DNA from 4 places in the Rhodococcus qingshengii JCM 15477 genome. Region 4 is predicted to be linked to each of the others. Evidence: riboswitches for the same ligand, from Rfam matches in the RefSeq annotation. Region 4 holds a riboswitch; each other region holds the start of a gene.
What was found. Region 4 has a riboswitch for cobalamin ahead of M0639_RS09795 (ABC transporter substrate-binding protein). Riboswitches for the same ligand answer to the same signal wherever they lie in the genome.
Positions count from the first base shown of each region.

Region 1: another riboswitch for cobalamin. It lies ahead of M0639_RS03530 (CbtB domain-containing protein); the one in region 4 lies ahead of M0639_RS09795 (ABC transporter substrate-binding protein).
Region 2: another riboswitch for cobalamin. It lies ahead of M0639_RS05290 (FecCD family ABC transporter permease); the one in region 4 lies ahead of M0639_RS09795 (ABC transporter substrate-binding protein).
Region 3: another riboswitch for cobalamin. It lies ahead of metE (5-methyltetrahydropteroyltriglutamate--homocysteine S-methyltransferase); the one in region 4 lies ahead of M0639_RS09795 (ABC transporter substrate-binding protein).

Region 1 covers NZ_CP096563.1:772,035-779,364, reverse strand. The annotation lists gene M0639_RS03545 (HIT family protein) at 1-378, shown strand, start outside; gene M0639_RS03540 (alpha/beta fold hydrolase) at 363-1,100, opposite strand; gene mhuD (mycobilin-forming heme oxygenase MhuD) at 1,146-1,454, shown strand; cobalamin riboswitch at 1,543-1,681, shown strand; gene M0639_RS03530 (CbtB domain-containing protein) at 1,707-1,901, shown strand; gene M0639_RS03525 (CbtA family protein) at 1,892-2,668, shown strand; gene M0639_RS03520 (flavin-containing monooxygenase) at 2,728-4,563, opposite strand; gene M0639_RS03515 (hypothetical protein) at 4,704-5,849, opposite strand; gene M0639_RS03510 (acetoin reductase) at 6,069-6,848, shown strand; gene M0639_RS03505 (GAF domain-containing protein) at 6,926-7,330, shown strand, end outside.
Region 2 covers NZ_CP096563.1:1,160,013-1,167,342, forward strand. The annotation lists gene cysK (cysteine synthase A) at 6-941, shown strand; gene epsC (serine O-acetyltransferase EpsC) at 947-1,525, shown strand; gene M0639_RS05270 (hypothetical protein) at 1,584-1,886, opposite strand; gene M0639_RS05275 (cation diffusion facilitator family transporter) at 1,915-2,862, opposite strand; gene M0639_RS05280 (alpha/beta hydrolase) at 2,873-3,811, opposite strand; gene M0639_RS05285 (TetR/AcrR family transcriptional regulator) at 3,798-4,472, shown strand; cobalamin riboswitch at 4,489-4,624, shown strand; gene M0639_RS05290 (FecCD family ABC transporter permease) at 4,742-5,749, shown strand; gene M0639_RS05295 (ABC transporter ATP-binding protein) at 5,746-6,564, shown strand; gene M0639_RS05300 (ABC transporter substrate-binding protein) at 6,561-7,330, shown strand, end outside.
Region 3 covers NZ_CP096563.1:5,033,959-5,041,288, forward strand. The annotation lists gene M0639_RS22990 (sensor histidine kinase) at 1-248, shown strand, start outside; gene M0639_RS22995 (response regulator transcription factor) at 245-874, shown strand; gene M0639_RS23000 (helix-turn-helix domain-containing protein) at 1,094-1,531, shown strand; cobalamin riboswitch at 1,613-1,837, shown strand; gene metE (5-methyltetrahydropteroyltriglutamate--homocysteine S-methyltransferase) at 1,997-4,261, shown strand; gene M0639_RS23010 (ABC transporter substrate-binding protein) at 4,320-5,918, opposite strand; gene M0639_RS23015 (TetR/AcrR family transcriptional regulator) at 6,093-6,707, opposite strand; gene M0639_RS23020 (MarR family winged helix-turn-helix transcriptional regulator) at 6,812-7,330, shown strand, end outside.
Region 4 covers NZ_CP096563.1:2,139,041-2,146,370, forward strand. The annotation lists gene M0639_RS09780 (SDR family oxidoreductase) at 1-1,562, opposite strand, end outside; gene M0639_RS34940 (hypothetical protein) at 1,613-1,735, opposite strand; gene M0639_RS09785 (hypothetical protein) at 2,020-2,487, opposite strand; gene M0639_RS09790 (MMPL family transporter) at 2,555-4,675, opposite strand; cobalamin riboswitch at 4,747-4,892, shown strand; gene M0639_RS09795 (ABC transporter substrate-binding protein) at 5,009-6,004, shown strand; gene M0639_RS09800 (FecCD family ABC transporter permease) at 6,001-7,041, shown strand; gene M0639_RS09805 (ABC transporter ATP-binding protein) at 7,110-7,330, shown strand, end outside.

The DNA.
Region 1 (7,330 bases), 1.4 Mb from region 4:
CCGGCGATTCTCGTTCACGAGAGCGAGACAACTCTCGCATTCCTCGATGCACGGCCGGTGAGTCGCGGACACACCCTGGTGGTCCCCAAGCGTCATGCAGAGAACCTCGATGCTCTCGAAAGTCACGAAGGCGCAGAGATGTTCCGCGTCGGCACGCTCATCGCCGGAGCTCTACGCCGCTGCGACATCGCCGCTGACGGAGTCAACTTTCTCGTCAACGACGGGCGTGCCGCGGGCCAAACCGTGTTCCACTCGCACCTGCACGTCGTCCCCCGCCATCGCGGCGACAAGGCGAAGTTCGCTGCTGGACTCCTCGCCAGGCGAGCCGTCGAGCTGGAGCAGGTGGGCGCGTCGATCCGAAGTCAGCTCACGGTCTGAAGGAATTCCGTCACCACTTCGCGATAGCGCTGCGGTTGATCGTCGTGGACCAGGTGGCCTGCATCGGCAATACGTACGTACCGAGTTCCCGGCCTCTCGGCCATCTCTCGCATCTGTCCCTCAGGGGTGATGGTGAACTCTCCCTCGATCAGCAAGGTCGGCACCTCGATCGCCTTCCACTGATCCCAGAAATGCCTCGTGCCCCACTCCTCCGAGATGTCGCGGAAGGTCGACACGTCGCCGTGCAGGTACCACCCGTCGTCGCGGCGGTCGAAAGAATCGAGAAAGTACTGGCCGGCGACGGGGCCGAAGAATTCCTTCATCGCCTCCTCGGAAGCAAACGGCTGCGGCCACGCCGAGATCATCTGCGCCCAGTCCGCAGCGGTGCGTCCACGAAAGTCCGGGGCCATGTCTTCGAGGACCAGCGCACAAACCTTTTCGGGATGCGCGGCGGCGAAGCACCACGCATGCAGAGCCCCCATCGAATGACCGATCACGATCATCGGCTCCTCGATGGACGCAACCGCCGATGTCAGGTCCTCGACGAATGCCTCGGTAGTCAGTGCCGCTGGCGCCGGCCTGCCGTGACCGGCAGCGTCGAAGGTGTAGACGTGGCCGAACTCGCGGATCCACGGCACCTGGCGTAGCCACGTTCGGGAGCTGCCCATGAGGCCGTGCAACAACAGAATCGGTTGTCCCGTTCCACCTTCGTCATGCAACACGAGTGTCACGGTACGCGGTGAAGGTGCGCGGGTAATGTCGCTTGCATGGCAGTCGTGAAGATCAATGCAATCGAGGTCCCCGAGGGCGCCGGCCCCGAACTGGAGAAGCGCTTCGCAGCACGCGCTCACGCAGTCGAGAACTCCCCGGGCTTTCTCGGATTCCAACTCCTCCGCCCCACCGCCGGTGAGAGCCGCTACTTCGTGGTGACCCAATGGGAGTCCGAGCAGGCGTTCGCCGATTGGCGTGACGGCCCCGCCCGTGAAGCCCATTCCGGCGAGCGCGCGAAGCCCGTCGCTTCGGGTGCGTCGTTGCTCGAATTCGAAGTTGTCCTGGACGTCGCCGCAAAGAGCTGATCTCGAGCGATTGTGCCTGCCTTGGCGGGCACAATCGACGGTCATCTCGGCTTCACGCGTTGACACGGTGCGGGCTGTAGTGCAAAAGTTCGCATGTAAACGCGATGGTCCGACAGGAATCCGGTGAAAGCCCGGAGCGGTCGCGCCACTGTAATTCGAGGTGAAGTGCCTTTTTCGGCACGACAATTTCGACAGCCAGACACTTCGGCCATCGCATGGACCTAGGGGACGCGAAAATCCCAGGAGGCTTCGATGGCTCTCGCCTATTCTCCCGATACGTCGATCGATTCGACTCGTCTTGCTTTCCTCGCCGCTGCAGTAGTTCTGTTCGCGATGCTGGCTCTCTACCTGGTCGGATTCGACCAGGGCGCTATCTCTCGCACCGGCATGTACATGCATGAATTGATGCACGACGGTCGACACTTGATGGGCCTGCCGTGCCACTAGCCGACAATTTCACGAAGCTTCTCATTCGTGGTTTGTTGGCTGGTCTGATCGCAGGCATCCTTGCCGGCGGAGTTGCATTCGTGCTGGGTGAACCGCACGTCAACGCTGCCATTGCGATCGAAGAAGCCAACAGCGCCACCGGTGAGGTTTCCGGCGAAGCCGCTGGGCATTCGCACGGTGACGAAGAAGAACCACTGGTGAGCCGCGACGGGCAGCGCGCCGGGCTGTTCCTGGCCACAGCGCTTGCCGGACTGGCACTCGGGGCGATCTTCTCGGTCGTTGCCAATTACGCTCGACGACTCACCGGAATGTCCGGGCCGTTGTTGGCGATCGCCATCGCCGTCGGTGGTTGGCTGGCTATCGAGGCCGTCCCCTTTTTCAAGTACCCGGCCAATCCGCCGGCCGTCGGAGATCCCGACACCATCAACCAGCGCACACTGCTGTGGCTGGCCGCCGTGATTCTCGGGCTGCTGTCCGTCACCGCGGCAGCAGCGGCGGCAAAGGCAGTTTCCGGGCACGAGTTCCTCAGCGTGCGCATCGCTGCTCCGGTGGCTGCGTTCCTGGTGATCGTCGCGATCGGTTACGTCTCGCTTCCCGGCATCAACGAGGTGGGCGAGGACTTCCCGGCAACTCTGCTGTGGGAGTTCCGACTTTCCTCGCTCGCTACGCAGGCGACGCTCTGGCTCGTGCTCGGGTTGGCATTCGCCTTCCTCACCGAGCGCGCGACCAAGGACACCGAAGTAGCAAAGAAGTACGCCCTTCGCTGAACCTGCTGTGCGCCTTTATTAACCTCCCGCGGTTAATAAAGGCGCACAGCAGTTCTGTTTCAGCTCAGATGATGCACTTCCTGCAGTCCGTACACCGGTGTCGGGATGCCCTCGTAACGCGCCTTCAATTGCAACGCCAAGTACAGCGAGTAGTGGCGCGACTGGTGCAGATTGCCTCCGTGGAACCACAGCGCTTCCTGCTGCGTCGGCTTCCACATGTTGCGCTGCTCGCCTTCCCACGGTCCCGGATCCTTGGTGGTATTCGAGCCCAGGCCCCACACCTTGCCGACCTTGTCGGCGGTGTCCTGACCGATCAGATCCGCCACCCAGCCATTCATCGAGCCGTAGCCGGTCGCGTAGACCACCACGTCGGCAGGCAATTCCGTACCGTCTTCGAGGATCACGCTGTTCTCGGTCAGCTCACGAATGTTGCCGTGCGCGAGCTTGATGTCTCCATTGGCAACCAGTTCGGCAGCGCCGACATCGATGTAGTAGCCCGAGCCACGGCGTAGGTACTTCATGAACAGGCCCGAACCGTCGTCGCCCCAGTCGTGCTCGAAGCCCGCCTTCTCGAGGCGATCGTAGAAATCCTTGTCGCGCTCACGGATTGCGTCGTACACCGGGATCTGGAACTCGTGCATGATCCGGTACGGCAGCGAACCGAACGTGAGGTCCGCCTTGTGTGTCGTCATGCCGGCGGCCAGTGCTCGCTCCGAGTACAGATCGCCCAAGCCCAAATCCATCAGCGAATCCGACTTCACGATGTGCGTCGAGCTGCGCTGCACCATCGTGACGTCGATGCCGTTCTCCCACAGTGCACCGCAGATGTCGTGCGAGGAGTTGTTGGCCCCGATCACGACGACCTTCTTGCCCACGTACTGATCCGGGCCGGGGTGCTTGCTCGAGTGGTGCTGATCGCCGAGGAACTTGTCCTGCCCGGGGAACGTCGGAACGTTGGCCTTGCCGGACATACCCGTCGCCATCACCAACTGCTTGGGACGCAACGTCAGCTTCTCGCCGTTGCGGTTGACCTCGACGGTCCATTCCTGGGTCTTCTCGTCGAACGACGCCGAGGTGCAGGTCGTGGAACTCCAGTACGGAACCTCCATGACCTTGGTGTACATCTCGAGCCAGTCGCCGATCTTGTCCTTGGGCGCGAACACCGGCCAGTTGTCGGGGAACGGCATGTATGGCAGGTGGTCGTACCAAACCGGATCGTGCAGGCACAGGGACTTGTAGCGTCCGCGCCACTGATCGCCGGGTCGCTCATGGCTGTCGATCACGATGGCCGGTACTCCGAGCTGACGCATCCGGGCGCCGAGCGCGATGCCGCCCTGGCCGCCGCCGACGATCACGACGTAAGGCTGTGTGGTGTAACCGAGTTCGCGGTCTTCGATCTCCTTCTGCTCGGCCCACGTGATGCGGTTCGGGTCTGCCCCATGCTTGGCGCCGCGCGGACGACGAGTGCCCTTACCTTCTTCGTACCCCTTCAACTCCTGCAGCGACGTCAGCAGGGTCCAACCTTCATCTCCCTTCAAACGAAGGTGCCCGTGCGCACGCCCGGTTGCAGTCTCGAACTCGATCCAGGCTGACGTGACGCCGTCGGCCTCGTCGGGCGTCTCGGTCGTCCGGAATCCCGAAGGATCGGTGTCGTCGAGTCGCGCGGAGAGCATGTCGGCGATCTGCTCGCGACCTTCGACGGTCTTGATGTTCCAGGTGAACGACACCAGGTCTCGCCAGAAGCTGTCGAGTGCGAATTTGCCTGCCACACGCTCGATGTCACGAGCCGCGAGGGCCGACTCGAAATCCGCCAGCCAGGCGTCGACGCGCTCCTGAGGTGTCACCGCCGTCAACTTCACCTCGGGGGTGACTGCGGAATCGATGGTTTGCGTCATCACTTCTCCTTGTTTGTGAATGTGACACACAGCACATCCCATAAGTGGCCCCGGTCACAAGCGTTGCAGTCTGTTGCAATCAGTGGACGCGGTGCCGGCGTCCGATACCGGTTACCCGCACCGAGGTGCGGGCAACCGACTCACCCCTCAGCAGGCTTGAATCTGCCGAGTCCCAGCGACTGAAATCCCACGACGTAGAACAGCGTCCACAACACGGCCCAATCCACGAAACCCAGTGCATTGCCGTGCAATCCGTCGACAACTGCCGGCTCGTGAAGAATGTACTCTGCCGCAAAGCGGTAATAGAACAAGAATGTGACCACCGCGAGCGCAAACGTGAGCAGCGCGCGGATCGCCAGGTTGACCCCGTCCGCAAAGCCCGTGGGCTTGTTACCGAAGGCGTTGGCCCAGAAGATCATCCAGAAAGCCCAGCACACCCCGAGCTGCGCCGGGAATTGATGGATCACACCGCCCAACTCGGCAACGGCATCGCTTCCCACCAGCGCCTTCACGACCGGAAGTGCCACGAAGTACAAGCCGGTTCCGACGGCGAAGTTACCGATCGTGGCTGCGAGCGCCGTCTTACCCCCGCCGCCGAACAGTCGCCACGGCCAGTTGTCGAGCGTCTGGCCAGTCAGGATCACGACCACCACGACGCAGTAGAACCACCCGAGTACGGTGTCGACGGTCATCAACGGATCCGTGGCGGACAGCGACACGGACGGCAGACCGAACACGAAGTACAGCGCCAGCGTCGGAACGGCGACAAACGCGATCTCACACAAACCCACCAACGGCTGCTTCATCCCTAGGGAAGTCCACGGCCAATGCTGCCAGTTCAGGACCACCATCACCCAGGTCCCGAAGCCGAAGAGCACGAACAGCGCACCCGCGAAATATCCGAGGCCGCCCTCACGATCGGCCGCGAAATCCGGGTACAAACTCCCCAAGCCGTTTGCCAGGAGCCACGTCACCACGACGGCGAAGACCGCGGTCGCGACCATGATCGCCAGGCCTTTCGCCGGCTGCGGGAGTCGGTCGAAGCCGGCGAACTCGCAATTGAAGCCGATGAACACCACAAAAAGGATTGCCCAGAAAAGCGCCGCGTTGAACGGCAGAGGATAGAAACTCCAGGGACTGGTGGTCGGATCGGCGAGCAGGTACCAACTCGCAACCGCCAGCACGAGAACGATCACGAGGTTCGCGATCCCGAACCCGATCCAGCGGCGTGACGGTTGTCGGCTCGGCGTGGCCGGTTCCGTGGGTGTGTCGACTGTAGCGGTCATGTTCCCTCTCCCAGATTGTCTCGCAAGATGATTCGCGAAGTGGTTGCGCAACTATGGAGCCGTCGCGCGGGACATCGGGAGGGTTGCCGAGGGTTGCAACCGCTGCCCCATTCTGCGGAATTGCAACACGGTGCAACCCTTCCGCATTGTGGTCGCCGTCACATACAAATCACTCACCGGTTCACAACCGACTGGTTCACTGCTTACGAGGAGATCTGCATGAGCATCACGGGCAAGGTAGTACTGGTCACCGGCGCCGGCCAAGGCATCGGACGCGGAATCGCTCTCCGCCTCGCCCACGACGGCGCCGACATCGCGTTGGTCGACCTCGACCAGACCAAGCTGGATGCGGTTGCCGACGAGATCAGACGGATCGGCCGTCGTGCAACGACGTTTGTCGCCGATGTCAGCGATCGCGCGCAGGTTCACGCCGCAGTCGAACACGCGCACAGTGAGTTGAGCGGATTCGACGTCATCGTCAACAACGCGGGAATCGCTCTCGTCGGCCCGATCTCCGACGCGACGCCGGAAGAGGTCTCCAAGATCTGGAGCGTCAACGTCGACGGCGTCCTGTGGGGAATTCAAGCTGCAGCAGCAAAGTTCCAAGCTCTGGGTCAGCGCGGAAAGATCATCAACGCGTCATCCATCGCCGGCCACGACGGGTTCGCCATGTTAGGTGTTTACAGCGCAACAAAATTCGCGGTCAGGGCCCTCACTCAGGCTGCAGCCAAGGAATACGCGTCCGACGGAATCACCGTCAACGCGTACTGCCCCGGCGTCGTGGGCACCGACATGTGGGTGACGATCGACAAGAGGTTCGCCGAATTGACCGGTGCACCAGAGGGCGCCACGTACGAGAAGTTCGTCGGCGGAATTGCGCTGGGTCGAGCTGAAACCCCCGACGATGTCGCCGGTTTCGTCTCGTACCTTGCCGGGCCCGATTCCGACTACATGACCGGTCAGGCCGGTCTCATCGACGGCGGCCTCGTCTACCGCTGACCGCGGTGTCTTCACTGAAAGCGGTGTCTTCACTGAAAGCGGTGTCTTCGCTGAAAAAGCGGTTGCCCGAGCCCGCGATGCCGCCCGGTGAGGATCCTCGCGACTACGCGAGGACCCTCGCCGCGGTGTACGACGCGACGATGGCCGGAGACCGCGCACCGGCCCGCCCCAGGGACGTGGTCCGCCAATCGTGGCAACGCCTGCGCGAGTTAGGTATCGACCCCGAACACAACCGGGTCGAACCGTCCATGGACGTCGCCGAACTCGATCTCCGTCGTCGTGAGTCCGGACTGTACGACGTGCTCGACGACGTGACGCGTGGACTCGAATCGGTTACCGCGAGCGGTGAGAACATCATGGTCGTCGCAGATCTTCGCGGAACTGTTCTGTGGCGCAGCGGGTCCCATCGAGTACTGGACCAAGCTGCGCGTCTGGGATTTGTCGAGGGTGCGAACTGGGCCGAGGACAGCGTCGGCACCAAC
Region 2 (7,330 bases), 980 kb from region 4:
CAGATATGAGCGGGATCTACAACAACGTGACCGAATTGGTCGGGCGCACCCCGATCGTGCGGCTCAACCGTCTGACCGAGGGCCTGGACGCACAGGTCGCCGTCAAGCTCGAGTTCTACAACCCGGCCAACAGCGTCAAGGACCGGATCGGCGTGGCGATCATCGACGCCGCCGAGAAGTCCGGAGCACTCAAGCCCGGTGGCACGATCGTCGAGGGAACCAGCGGTAACACGGGTATCGCACTCGCCATGGTCGGTGCTGCTCGTGGCTACAAGGTCATCCTGACCATGCCCGAGACCATGTCCACCGAGCGTCGCGTGATGCTGCGTGCTTACGGCGCCGAGATCGTGCTGACCCCGGGATCCGAGGGCATGGCCGGTGCGGTCGCCAAGGCCAAGGAAATCGTCGAGCAGACCGAGAACGCTGTCTCGGCCAGCCAGTTCGCGAACCCGGCCAACCCGGCCATCCACGAGGCAACGACGGGCGAAGAGGTCTGGGCCGACACCGACGGCGCCGTCGACATCTTCGTGTCCGGCATCGGCACCGGCGGCACCATCACCGGCGTCGGACGCACCCTTCGCAAGTACAAGCCCGAGGTTAAGATCGTGGGCGTCGAGCCCATCGACTCGCCGATCCTCAACGGTGGCCAGCCCGGCCCCCACAAGATCCAGGGAATCGGCGCGAACTTCGTGCCCGACGTCCTCGATCGCGAGATCTACGACGAGATCATCGACGTCTCGTTCCCCGATTCCATCGAGGTCGCTCGCGCACTCGGCACCAAGGAAGGCATCCTGGGCGGCATCTCGTCCGGCGCCATCGTCTGGGCAGCACTCGAGTTGGCGAAGCGTCCGGAAAACGCCGGCAAGCTGATCGTGGCTGTCGTGTGCGACTTCGGCGAGCGTTACATCTCCACCCCGCTGTTCGAACACATCCGGGACTGAGACTTGTGAGTATCCTCGGGACAATTCGCGAGGACCTGCAGGCTGCGCGCGGTCAGGATCCTGCCGCGCGCAGCAATGTGGAGAACGCGCTCGTTTATTCAGGGCTGCATGCTATTTGGGCGCATCGGGTTGCACATCGCATGTGGGCCGTCCCTGCGCTACGCGGCCCGGCGCGAGTGCTCTCGCAGCTGACACGCTTCGTCACCGGCATCGAGATTCATCCCGGTGCCACCATCGGTCGGCGGTTTTTCATCGATCACGGCATGGGCGTCGTGATCGGGGAGACGGCCGAGGTCGGTAACGACGTGATGCTCTATCACGGCGTCACTCTCGGTGGTCGCTCGCTCGAGCAGGTCAAGCGTCACCCGACGCTGGGAGACCGGGTCACCGTCGGCGCTGGTGCCAAGATCCTCGGACCTGTCGTCATCGGTGAAGGTAGCGCTATCGGCGCCAATGCCGTTGTCACCAGAGATGTTCCGGCCGAATCCATCGCGACGGGTATCCCGGCGGTGGCGCGGCCACGGACCACCAAGGAAAAACTGGTGGACCCGAACAGCTACATCGATCCGGCGATGTACATCTGAAGCACTCCTTCTTCGATGGCCACCCTCGTGTAGACGGCGGGTGGCCATCGGCGTCGGCTCAGGCTCGCGTCAGGTGCCACCCGCGACGTCCCAGTACGACGGCCGTCGCAGCGCCCAATGCTGCTCCGATCAAGGGATAGCAGGCCAGGACGAGCCAGCGCGGTCCGTCTAAGGGTTCGTAGGCGGTGGCTATTGTCGACTCGTAGTCCCGAGCCATCTGCACGTCCCGGAACGGTACGTAGGAGCCCTGATAGACGATGGTCTCGTCAGGGCTGGTCATCACGTCGATCAGACTGCCCACCAGGGGAATTCCCCCGACGACAAATCCCAGAACCGCCAGAATCACGATCAGTGTGCGCATCGCCCGAGCCTATCGCCCGGCCGGAAGTTCAGACTGTGATCGACGGTTCTTCGGGGGTCGAGAGGGTCAGGATCGCCCGCACGACACGTGGGCTCTGCTCGAGTGAGCGCTCGAGTTCGCGCAACGTGTGGGCCACACGGGATTCCGCGTAGTCACCGACCAGGTCGACGCTGGCCACCAGGTAGACCTGTCGCGGCCCGAGGTATTCCATACGCAGGAACGTGATTCGGTTGATCTCGGGCAGTTGGGTGAGAGCTTCGATGGCTGCTGCCCGCAGCGTCGGTGAGGCCTCTTCGCCGACCAGGAAGCGGCGGTTCCGATCTATCAGAATGATTGCGATGACCCCGAGGAGAATGCCGACGAAGATGGAGCCGAGGGCGTCGGGGACGGGTGAACCGGTGACCTGGTGCAACAGAACACCGACGAACGCGATGACCAAACCGATAAGTGCCGCAGCATCTTCGGCGAACACGGCCCGAGTCGTCGGGTCGGATGTGTTGAGTGCCTGGGTCATGACGTCGCGGTTCACGGCGGACGCTTCGTTTCGGAGTTGTTTGTACGCCTGCCGGAACGAGATGCCTTCGAGGATGAACGAGACGCCGAGGACGGCGTAGGCGACACCGAAGTCGGACGCCGGTTCGGAATGGAACAGTTCCTGGATGCCATGGGTGATCGAGACACCCGCGCCGAGTGCAAACAGTCCGAGGGCGGCGAACATCGACCAGATGTAGGCCTCCCGGCCGTAGCCGAGTGGCTGGTCTCGGTCGGGAACCCTTTTCGAGCGGCGGTTCGCGATCAGCAGCAGCACTTCGTTGCCGGTATCGGCCCAGGAGTGGGTGGCCTCTGCGACCATCGATGCAGATCCGGTGACGATGGCGGCCGCCGTCTTGGCACCGGCGATCAGCGCGTTCGCCGCAAACGCCAGTACGACTGTCGTGGTGCTCTCGTCGGCCGATGCTTCCGTTTCGGTGCTCACGATTCTCAGGCTAGGCGGGTGACGACGGTTTCGTGCGGTGACGCTCGGCGACGGAGTGCAGCAGTGTGGCGACGGCGTCGTGGAACTGCGTCAGGCCCGGCTCTTCGACGGGAAAGTGCCCGCACCCGTCCAGCATCACGAATTCGGTGGGTGCGTTGATGCGGCGGAGGAACTGCAGGCTCAGTTCGGGTGGCGTCCATCGGTCGTCGGCCGGGTGGGTGAGCAGAACGGGCGTCGTCCGAAATGCTTCGGGTGCGGTGTGGTCGAACGAGAAGTAGCTGCTGAGGAATCCGAGTGGCACCCGAACACCGCCACCGCGCGGATCGGTTGCGCACAGCGTTGCGAGCTCCCGATTGCTGCTCATGTTCGCCACGTCGGCGACCCAACGGATGGGCACGCGGATACGGCCCACCAGTCGTTCGGTGCGCCGCATCAGGGGAGCGCCGTAGACACCCATCGGGCCGAACCGCGCCGCGGCAGCTCTGGCCGATGGATCCGAGGGATCGAGCAGGCAGGTAGCGACGACGGCGTCGGCCAGACCGGTCCGCGCGGCTACCTCGTAGGCCAGCAGACCGCCGATGCTGGCTCCCAACAACACCAGCGGCCGATCGTCGGCTGCCTTCTCGGCCCGGACGAGATCGCAGAGGAGATCGACCCACTGCTCGTACCGGACGCCGGCGGGATCGGCTACGACGGTGTCGCCGTACAGCGGAAGGTCAGGGAAGAGGACTTCGGCTCCGAGTTTCACGCCGATCCCGGCGAACGGCCACAACGCGCCCGAGTAGCCGCCGGCGCCGTGGATGCCGAGAACACGAACCGGCGCGTCTGGAACCACGGCCCGTGCGACGTGGACGGTGTTGCCGTTCCACTCCCACCACGTCGGGGTCGGCGCCGGCATGTGGTCGGTGTACCGGTCGGGCATAAACTTCGAGTAATTGGCGCTGGTCACCTACACAATTCTCGGTATCGGCGTCGCGGCTGACAACTCGCATCGGAGGACCGTGTCGACTCGGCGGAAAAGGCCCTCCCAGCAGCGCTCGAGGGCTACCTACGACGCGATCCTGGAGGCAGCTACTCGCGTTTTCGCTTCGGAAGCCATGGCAGCGACCACCAACCGGATCGCTGACGAAGCAGGGGTGTCGGTGGGCTCGCTCTACCAGTATTTCGGCGACAAGTACGAGATCCTCTCGGAGTTGGCGAACCGTCACGTGAGTGCTGCGCGGGAGAGTTTTGCGCTCTGCCTTGCCGACATCGTCGAGCGTGAGCTCACCCCGGAGGAGGCCGTCCGGATGTTGGTGGAGTGCGCGGTCGAAGTGAACAGTAAGCCGCGAGAGTTCTTTCACCTGCTCTACGATCAGGTTCCGCGTACGCGTGAGCTCATCGAGCAGGTCGAAGAAATGAATCGTCAACTGGTACTAGGCTTTTCGGAGCGACTCCAGAGCCACGGTTTCAGTGCGGAGGATGCGTTGTTGACGTCGCGGCTGACCGTGACTGCCGTGGACAGTCAGGTGCATCGGGTTGTGCTGGAATCGGATTCACCCGAAGAACTTCGAGTGCGAACGGAAGCCGTCGTACGGCACGCGAGATCGATGATCGGGTCGCAACCTTGATCCGGTGTCGAGAATGGTGACCGCGGTCCGTTATGGTTCTGACGTCATCATCGAGGTAATGGGAAGTCGGTGCAATTCCGGCGCGGTCCCGCCACTGTGAGGTCGTCCCTGCGTCGACCGTAGCCAGATACCACCCTCGTTGACGTTGTGTCATGCCACGAGGATGGATCGGTCACACCATGAATGCTGTTGGCGGAGCTCTGTCTCCACCTACCCACCTGCCTGCGCCGAAGGCTGGTGCACCGCGAGGACGACTCGGTCCGGGTATCGTGCTGCCCGCTCTGGTGATCGTCACCGTGCTCTCTGCTGTGTGCGCGTTGGCGTTCGGATCCGAGATGCTCCCCGTGTCCACTGTGGTGGACGTGGTGCACTCGCGCTTCGGAGGCCCACCCGTCACGCGTTCCGAACTTGCGATCGTGTGGGGGATCAGAGCACCTCGGGTACTGCTCGGTCTGGCCGTCGGCGCTGGTCTTGCCGTCGCCGGCGCGGTGGTGCAAACCCTCGTCCGTAACGCTCTCGCCGATCCCCACCTGCTGGGAGTGTCGTCCGGCGCGAGTGTCGGTGCCACCGCCGTCATCACCACCGGACTGTTCGCCGGCGCGGGAGTGTGGGCGCTCAGTTTCGGCGCGATGATCGGGGCGTTGGGAGCTGCGATTCTCGTCTTCACCATCGCGACGCTGCAAGGCGGTATCACTCCACTGCGATTGGTTCTGACCGGCACCGTTACCGCATCCGCCCTGTCGGCGATCGCGAGTTTTCTGGTGCTGCGTACCAATGATTCCCAGGCCGCGCAGTCCGTATTGTTCTGGCTCCTGGGAAGTTTGGCCGGGGCATCCTGGGACAAGTTGTGGGCGCCGGTCATCGTTGTGTTCCTGCTGACGGCAGCGGTGTTCGCGCTGCACGGTTGGCTGGACGCGCTGGCGGCCGGACCGGACGTCGCGGCTTCGCTCGGTATTCCCATCCGAACCCTGCGAAACGTGCTGTTCGGCGTGCTGGCAGCGTTGGTCGGCACGATGGTTGCGGTGTCCGGCGCGATTGCCTTCGTAGGCCTGGTCATACCGCACGTCACACGCATGCTTGTCGGAGCCAGACATCGAGTGGTGTTACCGGCGGCAGCACTGATCGGCGCGTCCTTCCTGGTGTGGGTCGACGTCGTGGCGCGGACCTCGTTGCGGCCGACCGAGATCCCGCTGAGCGTGGTGACCGGGGTGATCGGGGCCCCGCTGTTTCTCCTGCTTCTCGGCCGTCGGCGCTACCGATTCGGTGGCAGTTCGTGAGCGCCCGAGCCCTGGCGCTGACCGCGTCCGGAGTAGTTGTCCGCATCGACCGTCGAACCATCGTCAAAGGCGTCGACATCGCGGCCGACGCCGGTGCAGTAGTCGGCGTGGTTGGTCCGAACGGATCGGGCAAGTCGACGTTCTTGCGTGCTCTCGCCGGTCTCGGGCCGATCGCCGGCGGTGACATTCGTGTCGGCGGCGACTCCGTGCACGCGATGCCCGCGCGGTCGCGGGCCAAAGCCATTTCCTTTGTGGCGCAGGAAGAGCAGAGTCCCGCCGATTTGTTGGTTCACGAGTACGTGAGTCTGGGCCGCACACCACATGCAAAGCCCTGGAGCGTCGGTGGAAAGCACGAGAATGCCGTCGTCGATCGTGCTCTGGGCGAGGTCGGAATGATCGAGCACCGGTTCTCTTCGATGGACACGCTTTCCGGCGGTGAGCGTCGGCGGGTGTTTCTCGCCCGAGGTCTCGCGCAGGACGCCGGTGTGCTCATCCTCGACGAGCCGACCAATCATCTCGACATCCGGCATCAACTCGAACTGCTCGATCTGGTCCGGTCGTTGGACCGGACGGTGATCATGGCACTGCACGACCTCGATTTGGCTGCGGCAGTGTGCGATCGGGTGCTCGTGCTCGCGGATGGAGTGGCCAGGGCGTTCGGACATCCATCCGACGTACTCACCACCTCGGTGGTGGCAACTGTTTTCGGCGTCGAGACTTTCGAACTCGTGAACCCCGCGACAGGCCGTTCACACCTCGTATTCGAATCACGAAATTCTCAACCACAACACACATTTTCGGAGAGTGCACTTTGATACACGTCAAGACCCGCGCGTCGTTCGGTGCGGTTGTAGCCGCGACAGCGTTGTTGGCCGTGTCCGGATGCTCGGCAACCGCGCCCGTCGACGAAGCCGCGGACAAGACTTCGGTCACGCTGGAGAACTGCGGAACGGAAAGCACTTTCCAACTTCCGATCGAAAAGGTTGTTGCCACAAGCAATGCGGCCAATATCGGCACCATTCTCCGAGTCGGCGGTCTGGATCGTCTCGCTGCCGTCGTGTTGAACACGAACAACGACGCGGTCATGGAGTCGATGTTCGGCCCTGGAATTGCGGACGTCCCACACCTGGACGGAACGATCACGATGGAGACGATTCTGGGTAAGCAGGCGGACCTGGTGGTCGGCTCCTACAGTGGCTTGTTCAAGGGCGCCTCCGGTGTGACGCCGGAATCGCTGCAGAGCAACAACATCGACTCATATGTGATCTCCGATAGTTGTCGGCAGAGTGCCGCAGCGGATTCCGCGCTCGGCACGATGGGTCCGTGGGATGCCCTTCGTGCGGACGTGACCAATTACGGAAAGCTGTTCGGAACCGAGGACACCGCCGCCGAGGCATTGACCGAATTGGATTCACGTTTGGCACGTCTGGAGTCCGCGCCAGATGCCGCCGACAAGCCGAAGGTTTTGATCTACGACAGCGGTGAAGAAGATCTGTACACCAGCGGAGGCAACGGAGCCCCCAACGGAATCATCGACGTCGCCGGGGGAACCAATGTGTTCGCCGACGTCGACAACACCTG
Region 3 (7,330 bases), 2.9 Mb from region 4:
TTGCATGGACGATCCGTGAGGGCGTCACCAACGTCGTTCGACACAGCGGTGCGACCCACTGCCGGATCACGGTCGACGAAAATAGTGCGTCGGTCGTCGACGACGGACGAGGGGCCGAGTCGACGTCTTCCGGAAACGGTCTGATCGGATTGCGCGAGCGCGCCGGAGCGTCGGGCGCACGAGTGATCATCACTCATCCCCAGCCGCAGGGGTTTGCACTTCAAGTAGTCGAACAGGAGACAGAGTGAACAGCCAGGGCGATCGAGCAACCATACGGCTGCTCTTGGCGGACGATCAGGCGCTCGTGCGAGGAGCTTTGGCCGCGCTGCTCGATCTGGAATCCGACCTGTCCGTGGTAGCCGAGGTCGGTCGCGGCGACGAGGTGGTGTCCGCCGTTCTCGAACACCGCCCGGACGTCGCGCTTCTGGACGTCGAGATGCCCGGCATGGACGGAATCGCCGCGACGGCGGCCCTTCGCGAGGCAGCACCCGACACCCGGGTTCTGATCGTCACCACGTTCGGCCGTCCCGGATTTCTTCGTAAAGCCCTGCACGCCGGGGCCGGCGGGTTCGTCGTCAAGGACACCCCCGCCAGGCAGCTTGCCGACGCGGTCAGGCGTGTCCACGCCGGACTGCGCGTCGTCGATCCCACCCTTGCGGCCGACAGCCTCGTCAGCGGCGAGTCGCCCCTGACGGAGCGTGAGACCCAAGTACTGCGCGCCGCTCACGACGGCGCACCCGTGGCAGCCATCGCAGGGGCGCTCTTCCTGTCTGCCGGGACAGTTCGAAATCATCTGTCATCCGCGATGGGTAAGACGGGTGCGTCGACGCGCGCGGAAGCCGTCAGAATCGCCGAGTCGAACGGCTGGCTCTGATCCGCGCGTCTGGAATAGCCTTCCCCGGCAAATAGTTCGCCGTTCGATTCGTGATGGCGATTTGTCCAGATCACTCAAAGTAGGGACCTTCTACCCTAGGGATTTTCCCTGCAAACGACCGCTTCGCGAGAATCCGAAACAGCTAATCGTTCGATACCTGGCTATGATGCAGTTAATTGAATCGACGGAGCCTGTGCGTAGCGGGGGAAGGGACGTCTCATGTCGAACCAGTTCAACGATCGCTTGAACTCGCTGTTCGAGACTGCCGACTTTCACGTCACCAACGCGATGGTCGTTCGCGGCATGACCGAGTTCGGCTGCCGTATCTCCACGCCGTACCTGTCGCAACTGCGCACCGGCGTCCGAACCAATCCGTCACCCGAAGTGGTTGCCGCCCTCGCCCACTTCTTCAACGTCCATCCGGACTACTTCTACGCCCCGTCCGATCACACTCCGCCCGCGATCTCAGGTGGCGAGGCAGACCTCTCCCTCCTCGAACAGCTGCACAACGTGCGCCTGCGGAACCTCACCTCCCGTGTCGTCGACCTCTCACCGTCTTCACAGGATCTGCTTGTCGAAATGGCGGAGAATCTACGTTCCTCCGAAAATCTTCCGCGTGTACCACCGGACTCGAATTCCTACATGTCACGCGCATAGCGCCCTTCGCCGACTCTCCTTGACTGCTCAGGGAGGGTTGGCCTTATGCTGGTCGATGCAGCTGGTTCGCCCGGCACGGTCATGAGGAGCCCCGAAGACCGGTCCCGGCGTCGAAGCTCCGTCAGCGCAAGCTGTCGGGGTGAGAGGGAACCCGGTGAAAATCCGGGACTGTCCCGCAGCGGTAAGCAGGAACGACCGCCGTTCATGTGCACTGGGCATCCGCCTGGGAAGCGACGGCCAGTAGGTTCGATCCAACTCGATCGAGTGCCCGCGAGTCCGAAGACCTGCCGACTGTGTCGGGCACGCCGTGCCCGACGGTCCACCGCCTCGTGGAATGGGCGTGTAGATCTCCATCGGACCTCGCGTGCGGTGCGGGCAGTGCTGCCCGCTGAAACTCGGGGTCTCGTGAGGTATACCCGTCTGCCGGCAGTGGCCATCAGTGCATTGGCAATCTGGAGAAACTCCGTGACAACAACATTCACTTCGACCGTGCTGGGCTCACCGCGCATCGGTCCTCATCGAGAACTCAAGCGGGCAACCGAAAGCTACTGGGCAGGGCGCATCGACGCCGACGCCCTGCAGGCTGTCGCCCGTGACCTCCGTCGGCAGGGCTTGGCCGACCTCCGTGACCTGGGCCTCGACTCCGTCCCGGTCAATACCTTCTCCTTCTACGACCAGATGCTCGACACCGCAGTTCTTCTCGGCGCGCTGCCCGACCGCGTCGCGTCGGTCGCCGATCCGTTGGACCGCTACTTTGCCGCTGCCCGTGGGACGGACACCATCGCGCCGCTCGAAATGACGAAGTGGTTCGACACCAACTACCACTACCTGGTGCCGGAGATCTCGCCGTCCACCACGTTCGCACTCGACCCGTCCAAGGTCTTGTCCGAACTGGCAGAAGCACTTTCCGACGGCATTGCAGCCCGCCCGGTCGTCATCGGACCGGTCACCTTCCTGCTGCTCTCGAAGGCTGTCGGCACTGACGAGCCGCTGCTCTCGCGACTCGAAGAACTACTCCCCCTCTACGCGGATCTACTCGGCCGGCTCGCGAAGGCCGGTGCGAGCTGGGTTCAGCTCGACGAACCGGCCCTCGTGGGCGATCGCACCGACGAGGAAATCGAAGCGGCACGCGCTGCGTACGAACAGCTTTCAGCGCTGTCCGAGCGGCCGTCGATCCTGTTGGCGTCGTACTTCGGTTCGCTGCGTGAGGCGCTGCCCGCGCTTGCGTCCACCGACGTCGAAGGATTTGCCGTCGACCTGGTGGCCGGTCAGGATTCGATCGGCTCCGTCCCCGAACTCGCCCGCAAACTGGTCGTCGCCGGTGTGGTCGACGGACGAAACATCTGGCGGTCGGATCTGGATTCGGCACTGAGCACGTTGGGTGCTCTGTTGGGCAGCGTGGATACTCTTGCCGTCTCCACATCGTGCTCCCTGCTGCATGTTCCGTACACTCTCGACGCAGAGGCCGATGTCGACAAGGCCCTGCGCTCGTGGCTCGCGTTCGGCACCGAGAAGGTCAAGGAAGTAGTAACTCTCGCAACCGCTCTCACACAGGGCCGAGAGTCGGTGGAGGACGAGTTCGCTCTGGCACGAGCGGCCGCGTCGACCCGCAAGGACGATCGCAGACTCAATGATGCGAGTGTTCGGGGACGCCTGGCCGCCGTGCTGAACTCGGCGACCGGTCGCGCGCCCGCCGCCGAACGTCGCGCTGCCCAGGACGAACTGCTTTCTCTGCCGCCGCTGCCCACGACGACTATCGGTTCGTACCCGCAAACCTCGAAGATCCGCATCGCTCGCGCAGCACTGCGCACGGGCGAGATCGACGAAGCCGAGTACGTCAACCGTATGCGCGCCGAAGTTGCCGAAGTTGTTGCGCTCCAGGAAAAGCTGGACCTGGACGTTCTTGTTCACGGTGAGCCGGAACGCAACGACATGGTCCAGTACTTCGCGGAGCAGTTGGACGGATTCTTCGCCACCGCCAACGGTTGGGTCCAGTCGTACGGCACCCGCTGCGTGCGTCCGCCGATTCTGTACGGCGACGTCTCCCGCCCGAAACAGATGACCGTCGACTGGATCACGTACGCGCAGTCCCTGACCGACAAGCCGGTCAAGGGCATGCTCACCGGACCCGTCACCATTCTGGCCTGGTCGTTCGTCCGCGACGACCAACCCCTCGCCGACTCGGCAAATCAAGTCGCACTGGCCATTCGAGACGAGACCGTCGACCTGCAGGCCGCCGGAATCGGAATCATCCAGGTCGACGAACCGGCTCTACGAGAACTACTCCCACTGCGTGCCGAGGATCAGCGCGCCTACCTGGACTGGTCGGTCGGCGCCTTCCGGTTGGCTACCTCGGGCGTCGCGGATTCCACCGCGATCCACACGCACCTGTGCTACTCCGAGTTCGGAGCGGTGATCGGCGCCATCGCCGGCCTCGACGCGGACGTCACGTCCATCGAGGCGGCGCGCTCACACATGGAGGTCCTCGACGATCTCAGTTCGGTCGGGTTCGACCTCGGCGTCGGCCCGGGTGTCTACGACATCCACTCGCCGCGGGTGCCGAGCGTCGACGAGATTGCCGAATCCCTGCGTGAGGCACTCAAAGCTGTTCCTGTCGAGCGGTTGTGGGTCAACCCGGACTGCGGTTTGAAGACCCGCGGTTCCGTCGAGGTCGAGGCGTCACTGCGTAACCTCGTCGAAGCCGCGAAGTTGGTACGAGCGGAGCTATAGGGGCAAAGCCCCGGTGCGCCTTTTTGGTAGTGGGCACTACCAAAAAGGCGCACGGGGGTCAGCTCAACCACGTGTTGCCGAAGAGCAGAATCCCGTCCGCACTCGGGGTCACTCCGTGGACGTTCTCGCGCCACGGGATGAAGACCTTGCCGGAGTTGACCACGGCCATCGGCGCCGTCTCGTTGACCACGGTCTGAATATCGTCGATGACGGCTCGCCGCTCATCCTCGCCCGACGCTGTTTGCAGCTTGCCGAGCAACTCGTCCATCCGAGCGTTCTTGTAACCGAGGATGTTCGACGGCGATTCGCTGAACAGGTTGCCGTACATACGCACGAACGGTGACTCTTCCAGCACGTTGAACGCGAAGTAGGACACGTCGTAGTCGTGCTTTGCGTACAGCATGGAAATCAGATCGTTGATGCTGGTTGCGTAGGTGATGTCGACCGTGAAACCCACTGCCTGCAAGAGCGACTGAAACGTCAGTGCGCTGCGCTGCGTCGCCGGATCGTTCATCCCGACGTACGTCAGTTTTCCGTCGTAACCGTCCGCCTTCGCCTCGGCGAGATACTTCTTGGCCGCCTCGGGGTCGAAGCCGTTCCCGGCCACCGATCCGTGCCACTGCGACCACGACGCGAACATGTCGGTGCCGGGTTCGCCGAAGCCGCCCTGAACTCGCTCGTTGAACGTATTCGGGTCCACCGCAGCGACAATCGCCTTACGCACGCGCTCGTCCTTCGCTGCCCGATCGTCGCGCTGATTGATTGCCAGAACTCCGGCCATGCTGGCCGAGTACACAAATCCGGGATCACCGGCTTCGAAAGCCTCGTGAATGAAGTCGGGAGACTTCAGATAGGCAACCTGGATTCCGTCGGTGTGCAATCCTTCCAGTTTGCTCTTCTCGTTGACGATTGCCGGAAAGCGCAACTTCTCGAGGTACGGCGCCCCGTCCCAGTACGTCGGACGGGCAGCGAGCACCAATTCGTCCTGGGAGGCGAACTTCTCGACGGTGAACGGGCCTGCCCCGATCGGGGTGAACGTGCCGGTAGCCATCGACGAGGGCGCGACGATCATGCCGGGACCGGTGGTGAACATGATCGGGAACTCGTCCCACGGCTGCGCCAATGTAAAGACGACCGTACTCGGATCCGGTGAATTCGTCTCGCGCACAGCGGTCTTCCACACCAGCGCGTGAGTTCCCTTCTTCTGCAGATAGTGATCGATGCTCCACAGGACTGCCGCACTGTCCATCGGAGTGCCGTCGCTGAAGGTGACGCCGTCGCGCAATTTCAGTGTCCACACCGTGTTGTCGCCGTTGGCCGACAACGACTGAGCCAAGTGGGGAACATACTCGCCCGCCGACGTATCGAAGCGCATGAGAAGGTCGTAGATGGCTGCCATTTCGCTACCACCGGTAGCGCCGCCGTCCTGACGGTCAGCCGGATCGAGACTGCTGATCCCGTTGTAGGTGGCAAACGACACGGTGCCACCCGATCGCGGCTCTCCCCCGTTGTTCTGGTCACCGACAACTCCGACCGTCACGTCCGATGCATCCGTGGTCGTACCTTGGCTGCTACCGGCGCACCCCGTCACCACCAGCGTCGCCGACGCCAGGACAACCATCCAGATTCGAGCGCCGACTCGGTACGAGCGCTTCATTGCGACTCACTTTCACAGTTCACGGATACGTCGATCCCTGGATCGGACACCCCGACATATTTGTAAGTGAATTCTAGGTAAGGTCTCGTCCTGCGTCTTCGTTTTCACAAAGCCGAAGCGATAATTCGCGTTCATGACAGCAGAAACAAGAACTGAATTCTAGGTTGCAACCGTTCAGCGAATTACCAGTCCGATGACGTCTTCGACGTTCCGCTGGGCCTCTGCGAATCCGATCCGGCCACTGGTCCACAGCGCAAGGGCCGTCAGCATCGTGCCGCCTATTGCCACGGCCGCAACCCTCGCCGTCTCGGCCGGGACGCCGTCCATCAACTCGAACAGCATTCTCCGATGTGCCGCTGCGCGCAGATCCAACGACTCGATCACGAACTGATCCGAGGACGAATGGAGTTCGATCTCCAACCGAGCGAAGTGGGGCCTACGCTCGAATGCCTTCATCTCGCGGCGATGAAGTGCCAGAACCCGCTCGTACGCGTTGTTCTCGCCACCGTCTGCCCGCAACTTCTCAGGACGACGGACCGATTCGAGACCGCTCCACGCCGTCATCGCCGCAGCCAGAAGTTGCTGTTTGGTCGGAAAGTAGCGATACAGCGTTCCGAGTGCGACGCCTGAACGCTCCGAGACGTCTTTCATCTGGATTCGATCCGACGGCATCTCGGCCAGCATCTCGACCACCGCCGTGGTCAGTCGTCCTCTCCGCTCGAGTTGCCCCACCGACATGAGGTCGACGTCCAAGGGAAACTCGTCGCTGCGCGCAGTCACGCGCGTCACGATAGTTCAGAATCCTGACCGCAGTGCCGGGTTGCGAAGTTTCATCGTAACCCCGAGATCTAATACACGAATTAATCAACTGCAGATCGCGCTAGGGTTAGTCCATGACTGACCGGACAACCGATGACCAGCCAACCGTCGGCGCGCTGAACTTCTGGTCGTTCATCGAACTGGCCAACAAGCGACTGGCCACCGAACACGGCTTTCGCGACCAGCTGGCCACCGAGGTACTACTGACACTCAATCGGGCTTCCAACGTGGTCACCTACGATCTCGAGTCGTCGATCCACCGCCCTCGCGGCTGGTCATGGTCCTCCTTCAGGCTGTTGTTCGTCACCTGGCTGGCCGGTCCGATCGAGCCGAAGGCTGCCGCCGAGCTCACCGGCATGAGTAGGGCAGCGGTCTCCAATCTGTCCAAGTCGCTGCTGGCAGACGGATTGATCGATCGTCGGCCCACCGAGAACGACGGCCGTTCCGTCCAGCTGTACCTGACCGACAAGGGCCGAGAAGCCATGGTCGAAGCCTTTCGCGAGCAGAACGAACGCGAACACGCCTGGGTAAGCGTCCTGAGCGAGGCCGAACAGCGAATTCTTGTCATGCTCCTGGACAAACTGATCACCAAC
Region 4 (7,330 bases):
GCCTTGCTCGCCACGTAGGCCGAGAATCTAGGCGTTGCCGCCTGGACTCCCGCGCTGCTGATGTTCACGATGTGGCCGAAGCGGCGAGAACGCATGGTCGGTAACAAGGCGAGCACCAATCGCACAGCGCCGAAGTAGTTCACGGCCATCGTTCGTTCGTAGTCGTGGAAACGATCAGTGGAGTGGTAAATGCCGCGCCGGATGGATCGGCCGGCGTTGTTTACCAACATGTCTACGTGATCGTGTTCTGTCAGAATGCTTTTGATCGTGTGCTGGACCGACTCGTGGTCGGTGATGTCGCAGGGGTAACCGAACGCCTTGCCTCCGGCTGATCGAATCTCCTGTACTGCGGCATCGAGTTCGTCGGTGCGGCGTGCGATCAGGAGAACGGTGGCGCCCTTCTGAGCGGCGGCAATGGCCGATGCCTTGCCGATTCCGGAAGAGCCTCCGGTGATCAGAACGATCCGACCCACGAGTGGTCCTTCGGGACTGTTACGTCGTGCGCGATTGGGATCGAGGTTTGCGCGCCAGTACTTCCACAACACAGTGGAGTACGACCCGAACTCGGGGACCGCCAGTCCCGATCCGGCCAGGGCGGCAACGGTTCTCTCCGAGGTGAAGGTCGGCGCCATCGTCATGTTGTCGAGCAATGCTGCAGGCATGCCGATGCGATCGAGGAAGACCTTCCGTGCCGATTCTGCCGAGTCCATCGGCAAGGGCGAGACAAAGGGTTTGGCGATCACGCCCGGAAGGCTGAGTGCGGGCCGGGGTGCTCCGGCGGCCTTGGCGAGTCCGGCATAGATTTCGCGTACCGGTTGAGGTTTCGGATTCACGAGATGGAATGCTTCGCCGTCGTGGCCGGGCGCGTGCATCAATTCGACGAGGGCGGCGGCTACGTAATCGACGGGCACCATATTGGTTGCGCCGAGGTTGGGGATCGGGACGGGGAGTGCTGCAGGTAGTTTCGCGAGTAGCGCCAGTCCTGGAAACAAGTAGTACGGACCGTCGATCTTGTCCATCTCCCCGGTGACGGAGTTGCCGACCACGGCAGACGGCCGATAAACACGCCAGGTGAGGCCTTCTCGTTCTCGAACGAGCTTCTCGGCCTCGAACTTGGTTCGGTGGTAGGGCGTCGGAAAGCCTTGGCCGCAATCGAAATCGGTCTCGCTGAACGTGCCCGGATAGTCGCCTGCGACTGCGACCGATGACACGTGATGAAGGGTGGCTCCCAGTTTCGCAGCAAGTTCGACCACGGAGCGTGTGCCCTCGACATTCGTCGAAGCCTGCTCGTCTCCGGCGGTGATGTCGTAGATCGCGCCGAGGTGAAGGACGTGGTCGGCAGGTGGGGGAGAATCGATGCCCAGCCCAGGCTCGGTCAGATCTCCAATGAGCGGATGCACGCGATCGCCGCCGGGAATTGCCGACACCTGTTCTTCGAGTTTGGCGACAGAACCGGCTCTGACCAGCACATGGATCTGAGCAGTTTGATCACGCTCGAGCAGGAGTGGCAGTGCAGCTCGTCCGAGAAATCCGGTACCGCCAGTGACGATGTATGTGGCCATAGTCGGTAACTTACTCCAAAGTAAGATCAGCGGCTAGAGGGAAACGAACATCAATGCGTCATGACCCCGTCCTCGGCGTCGAAGTCGATGCCCGCGGAGATGATTCCGGAGAACAAGAACGCGACGGCAAGCGCAAGAGCGGGGATTGCAAGGATCCATTCGAAAATTGTCATGCTCCAAGTCTGACGAAATCAGCTTCGGAGAACATCGCCCTGCGGAGCGATTTAGACGATCGGGCAGTCATCCTCGAGGACGACTGCCCGATCAGGGAAATCCACTAGGTCTGTTGCTGAAGAGTTTCGGGCGCAGTGGGGTGCGCGCTCGTCCTTGCGTCGCGTGACGTGATTTCGGATGAGATGTGGGCGGCCGTTGTTCCGAGGGTGTGAAGGCCATGCTCCGTCCGCCAGTAGACCGGCGCACCATCGTCGAGGCGATGGAGTGGCCAGGCCGGCAAACCCTAGGCCGGTTCAGCGCCCGACAAGTCCTCGACCGCATACGGGGTCGTTCCTTCGAACAGAACACCGATCCCGAAAGGATCGGCCATCTCGAGCCTTGACTCAGCGAACCGCAGCAGCCAGGTTCCGTCAGCCCAGATCACCGCCTCAGGTTCGCCGAACAGTGACTCCGTGGCGTCCAACTCCACGAGTTCGGAGTGGCGGAGGCCGAACTGTGGCCCACGCAGCTGTTGACGCAGGTAATCGGCGGCGACTTCGGCAAACTCACCGAACCGGGCCATCACGGTCGCAGCGAGCTCACACACCGCAGACTCCGGCACGGTGGCCGGCTCGATAACCAGACTCACCGGCCTGGAGTCACCGACCCCCTGGACATCGATGATCGATGTCCAGCACGCCAACGAATCGTCCGAGTCGACACGCGAAAACACTGCTGAGCCGACCACAACACTCTCAGGTAAGTCATCCACGACCCCTAGTCAAACACGGCTCTCCGCAGGATCCCAGGCACTCTTCAGTGACATGATCCAGTCGCGATCAGTGGCCGATGCCGACCTTCGCGTGAACCTTTTTCAGCCACACAGGAGCCCACCAGTTCGCTTCGCCCATCAACTTCACGAGCGAGGGCACGAGCAACATGCGGATGATGGTCGCGTCGACGATCAGCGCGACGATCATGCCGACGCCCAGGAACTTCATCACTGACAGCCCTGACATTGCGAAGGCCCCCGTCACCACTATCAGGAGTAAGGCGGCAGCCGTCACGATGCGGCCGGTGCGCTCGGTTCCGAACTTGACCGCTTCCTCTGTCGTCGCTCCCGCGTTCTTGGCCTCGACCATCCGTGACATCAGGAAAACCTCGTAGTCCGTGGACAATCCGAAGACCACCGCCAGGATGAGCACGACAAACGTCGCCTCCAGCGGAGTTTGACTGACCCCGAGGAGTTCGACGCCGTGTCCGTCCTGGAAGACGAAGGTGAGGACACCGAAGGTGGTCGCGAGACTCAGGGCTGCCATCAGCACCGCCTTGATCGGCAGCACCACCGAACCGAACGCGAGGAACAACAGGATCAGGGTGGATCCGACCATGATGAGGATCATCACCGGTAGCCAGTGCAGGACGGCGTTGTTGCCGTCGTCGACCATGGCTTGACCGCCGCCGACAAGCAGCACCGTTCCGTCGGGAGCGGAGATCGCACGCAGATCTGTCACTGCGGCGCTCTGTGATTGGGGTGTAGAGCCCTCGCTGTAGAGAGCCTGAACCGCGACGAGTTGATTGGTGCTCGCGACGACGGTCGCCTGACCGATGCCCTCGACTTGACCGGCGGACTCGGCGATCGCTGCACCTTCGGCCGGGGTGAGAGTGTTCCCGTCCTCGGCCTGAAGGATCATCGTTGCGCCGTTTCCGGTTTGCGGGAAGTCGTTGACCAACGTGTCCATTGCGACGCGAGCGGGGTCGTTGTCCGGTAGTGCGGTGTACGAGAGTTCTCCCAGCCGGGCGCCGAGCAGCGGCGAGGCCATCACGAGCAGCACGGCCACGATCGTCACCGAGACTGCGACCGGACGCTTCATCACCCACGTGACGACGCGGCCCCAGAACTTGCGCGAGCGTTCCTCGCCGCGTTGCGCCGCATCCTTGCGCCATGTCAGGGCGTTGATGCGATGCCCCAGAATGGCAAGTAGCGCAGGCACAGCGGTCAGCGACAGGACGGCCGCGCTCAATACCGCAGCGATCGCGCCGAAGCCCAGAGACCGGATGACGGCCTGGGGGAATACGAGCATGCCGCTGAACGCACAGATCAGCAGTAGACCCGAGAACATGACGGTGCGACCCGCCGTCAGAACTGTCCGCTGAGCAGCCGCTCCCGGGTCCGAGCCCGAATTCAGTTCTTCACGGAACCGACCGACCACGAACAGTCCGTAGTCGATGGCCAGTCCCAACCCGAGAAGAGAAGCGACGTTGATCGAGAACGAGGACACATCGGTGATCAGCGTGAGGATTCGCAGAACCGCCAAAGCACTCAGGACACTGAGTACACCCACGAACACGGGCACGGCAGCAGCGACGATGCCGCCGAAGATGAAGACCAACAGCACCAGAGTGATCGGAATGGCGATGGCTTCGGCGACCACCAGGTCCTTCTCGAGCTTGGTGTTGAATGCGACGCCGACGACGGTGTTACCCGCGAATTGTGCCTCGGCACCTTCGACTTCGAGCTTCGGCAAGAGATCGGCGAAAGTGGCGGGCGTGACGCCCGAGTCCGGTGCCAACGTGATCGCAACGGCCGCCATGGATCCGTCGTTCGAGAGCAGGCTGGCCTTCGCTGCGGCGTCTGTTCCCCAATACGATTTCACCGAAGCGGTCGGCACTTCGGTTTTGAATTGGTCGACGGCGGCTGTCACTGCCGGCCCGATGTCGTCCAGAGTCTTGCCGTCCGTGGGCGAGTAGATCGCGATGATGTCCGGGGTCTGCGGTCCGAGATTGTCTTCGATGATGTCGGCGACCTTCGCGGAGTCGCTGCCCGGATCGATGAAGCCGCCCTGGCTGAGCTTGCCGAACACTCCGAGTCCCCACACCCCACTGATGAGAACTATCAGAACCGCGAGGCTCAGTACCCACCATTTCCGGGCGACGACGGTTTGGGCCCAGCGTGTCATGTATCAACTCCGGTGTGTGGGGGCGTCTGGCCAGATCGACTGTAGTGGGCGTTTGGTCTTGAATCGGAAACGTCATGCATACTGCTCGAAGCACTTGCAAGCCACGTGTGTGGGGGAAGCCGGTCCGAATCCGGCGCTGACCCGCAACGGTAGGTCGATTCTCGGTAGTCACCGAGTGTCGGCAAGCCCGATTACCCGCCGCGCGGTGTGCGACATCCATTCGTCGTGGTCTACGAAAAGGAAGTCCAGCAGGAGCTCTGGCCGAGGATCAGCGTGCGGGCGGAGTTGTCTGTCGGATTCTCATTCGTGGCTCAGAGCCCTTACGAGGTCCCCGTGTCACTTCAGTTCTCCCCGTCCCGCGCCGCCGCTGTTCTCATCGCGGTCGCCTTGGTTTCGGCAGGTTGTTCCAAAGGTCAGGAATCAGAGTCGGCGTCTGCTGCGGAATCCTTCGCACAGCCGGTGTCCGTGACCAACTGCGATCGCGAGATGACCTTCGATTCGCCGCCGCAGCGCATCGTGTCTTTGAACGGACACGTCACCGAAGCCCTCATCGAGATCGGCGCGGGTGATCGGATTGTCGGGCGGGCGTACAGCGACAACCCGCCAACTGCCGAGACCGCCGATGTATTCAACAAGATTCCCAGCCTCTCCGATACGTTCCCCAGCATGGAGCAGGTTCTCGACGTCGATCCGGACTTCGTGGTCGGAGGAATGACCAGTGCCTTCAACGAGAAGCAAGGCCGTTCCCGAGACGCTTTCGGCGAGCGCGGAATCAACACCTTCCTCTTCTCGGAATACTGTGGCACCGGGTTCCCCGACATCGGATTGCTCGAGAACGACTACACGCAACTCGGTCGAGTCCTGGGCGTCGAAGATTCCGCCCGCGAGGTCGCAGAGGAGATCAGCGATGGTCTCGATTCCGTCCGCGCTTCGGTCGGAGACGCGGCGCCGGTACCGACCTTCTTCTACGACAGCGGTGACCAGGTTCCGACGACCATCGGCGGAGTCGGCGTCGGTCAATTGGTCGCGGAATACTCCGGCGTCTCGAACATCTTCGCCGAAGGGACAAAGCCCTACATCGACGCATCGTGGGAAGCTGTTGCCGAGCGTGCACCCCAGGCGATCGTGGTCATCGACTACGGCGACAAGACAGCCGAGCAGAAGATCGACTTCCTCCGTGCCCAGCCGTTGATGGCGACCACCCCTGCTGTGCAGCAGAACCGGTTCGTCGTGGTTCCTCTCGCTGACCTGTTCGAGAGTTCACGGTTGGTGCGTTCGGCACAGACCATCGCAACAGCCTTCCATCCAGGCGCTGACGCGGCGAAGTGACCCGCACGCGTTACGGGTACGGCGCCCTGCTTGTCGGCTTGGCGGTCGCCTTGGCGATCGTCCTGGGGTTGGCCGTCTCCTTGGGATCGGTTCGCATTCCCGTCGGTGACGTCTGGGCGATAGTCGGAGCCCGTTTGGCGCCAGGGACTTTCGAGACGTGGTGGACCGCGGCGCGGGAGTCGATCGTGATCGACTCCCGCCTGCCACGTGCACTCACTGCCGCGGTGGTGGGTGCTTCGTTGGCGATGTCGGGCGCTGTTGCTCAGGCTGTCACACGGAATCCTCTTGCCGACCCGTATCTGCTCGGAGTTTCGTCGGGTGCGGGATTCATGGTGGTGCTCGTGTCGGTGCTGGGTTTCGGCGCCGGCCTCCTCGGGGTTTTCACGATTCCGGTCGCAGCATTCGTCGGGGCGATGATCCCGTTGTTTCTCGCACTGCTGATCGGCGGCCGGTATCCGCAGCCGACCGCGATCATTTTGGTGGGTGTCGCGCTCGCCCAGATATTCTCGGCGCTCATCACCTTTTGCATCCTGGTATTGGCCGATGATCGGCACGTGACGTCGGTGATGCACTGGATTGCCGGCGGATTCGGTGATGCACGATGGTCGACGCTGATCTTCCCGACGATCACACTGGCCGTCGTCGGCACAGCCCTTCTGTTCAGTTCGCGATGGATGGACGTTTTGCAGACCGGTGACGACGGGGCTGCTGCACTCGGTATGAACGTCCGACGGTTCCGTGTCTTGTCCTTGCTCGCGGTCTCCGTACTGGCGGGCGCAGCAGTCAGCGTTGCCGGTGGAATCGGTTTCATCGGTCTGCTGATCCCGCATCTGGCCGGCTTCATCGTCGGCACCAGAGCAATTCGACTGCTCCCTGCTGCAGCCCTGCTGGGCGCCGTCGCGATGGTTGCCGCGGATACCGCTGCGCGCTCGGTGGCACAATCCACTGAAGTTCCGGTCGGAGTGATCACGGCCCTCGTGGGTGCACCGATCTTCGTCTGGATGCTCTACCGGCAGTATCGGAGGCTCGAACAGTGACACAGGCCAGAACAGTGACACAGGCCAGAACAGTGACACAGGCCAGAACAGTGACACAGACCAGAACAGTGACACTCCCGAAAGACTCCGAAACTGCGCCCCTGCTCGAACTCGTCGAGACCCGGGCGCGGCTCGGAAATCGCGAAGTGTTGCGCGGCATCACTTTCGCAGTCAAGTCCGGTGAAATATTGGGCTTGGTCGGGCCGAACGGCAGTGGCAAGACGACGGCGCTGCGCTGCTGCTACAACGCTTTGACGCCGACAGGTGGCGCAGTTCTGATCGATCAAGT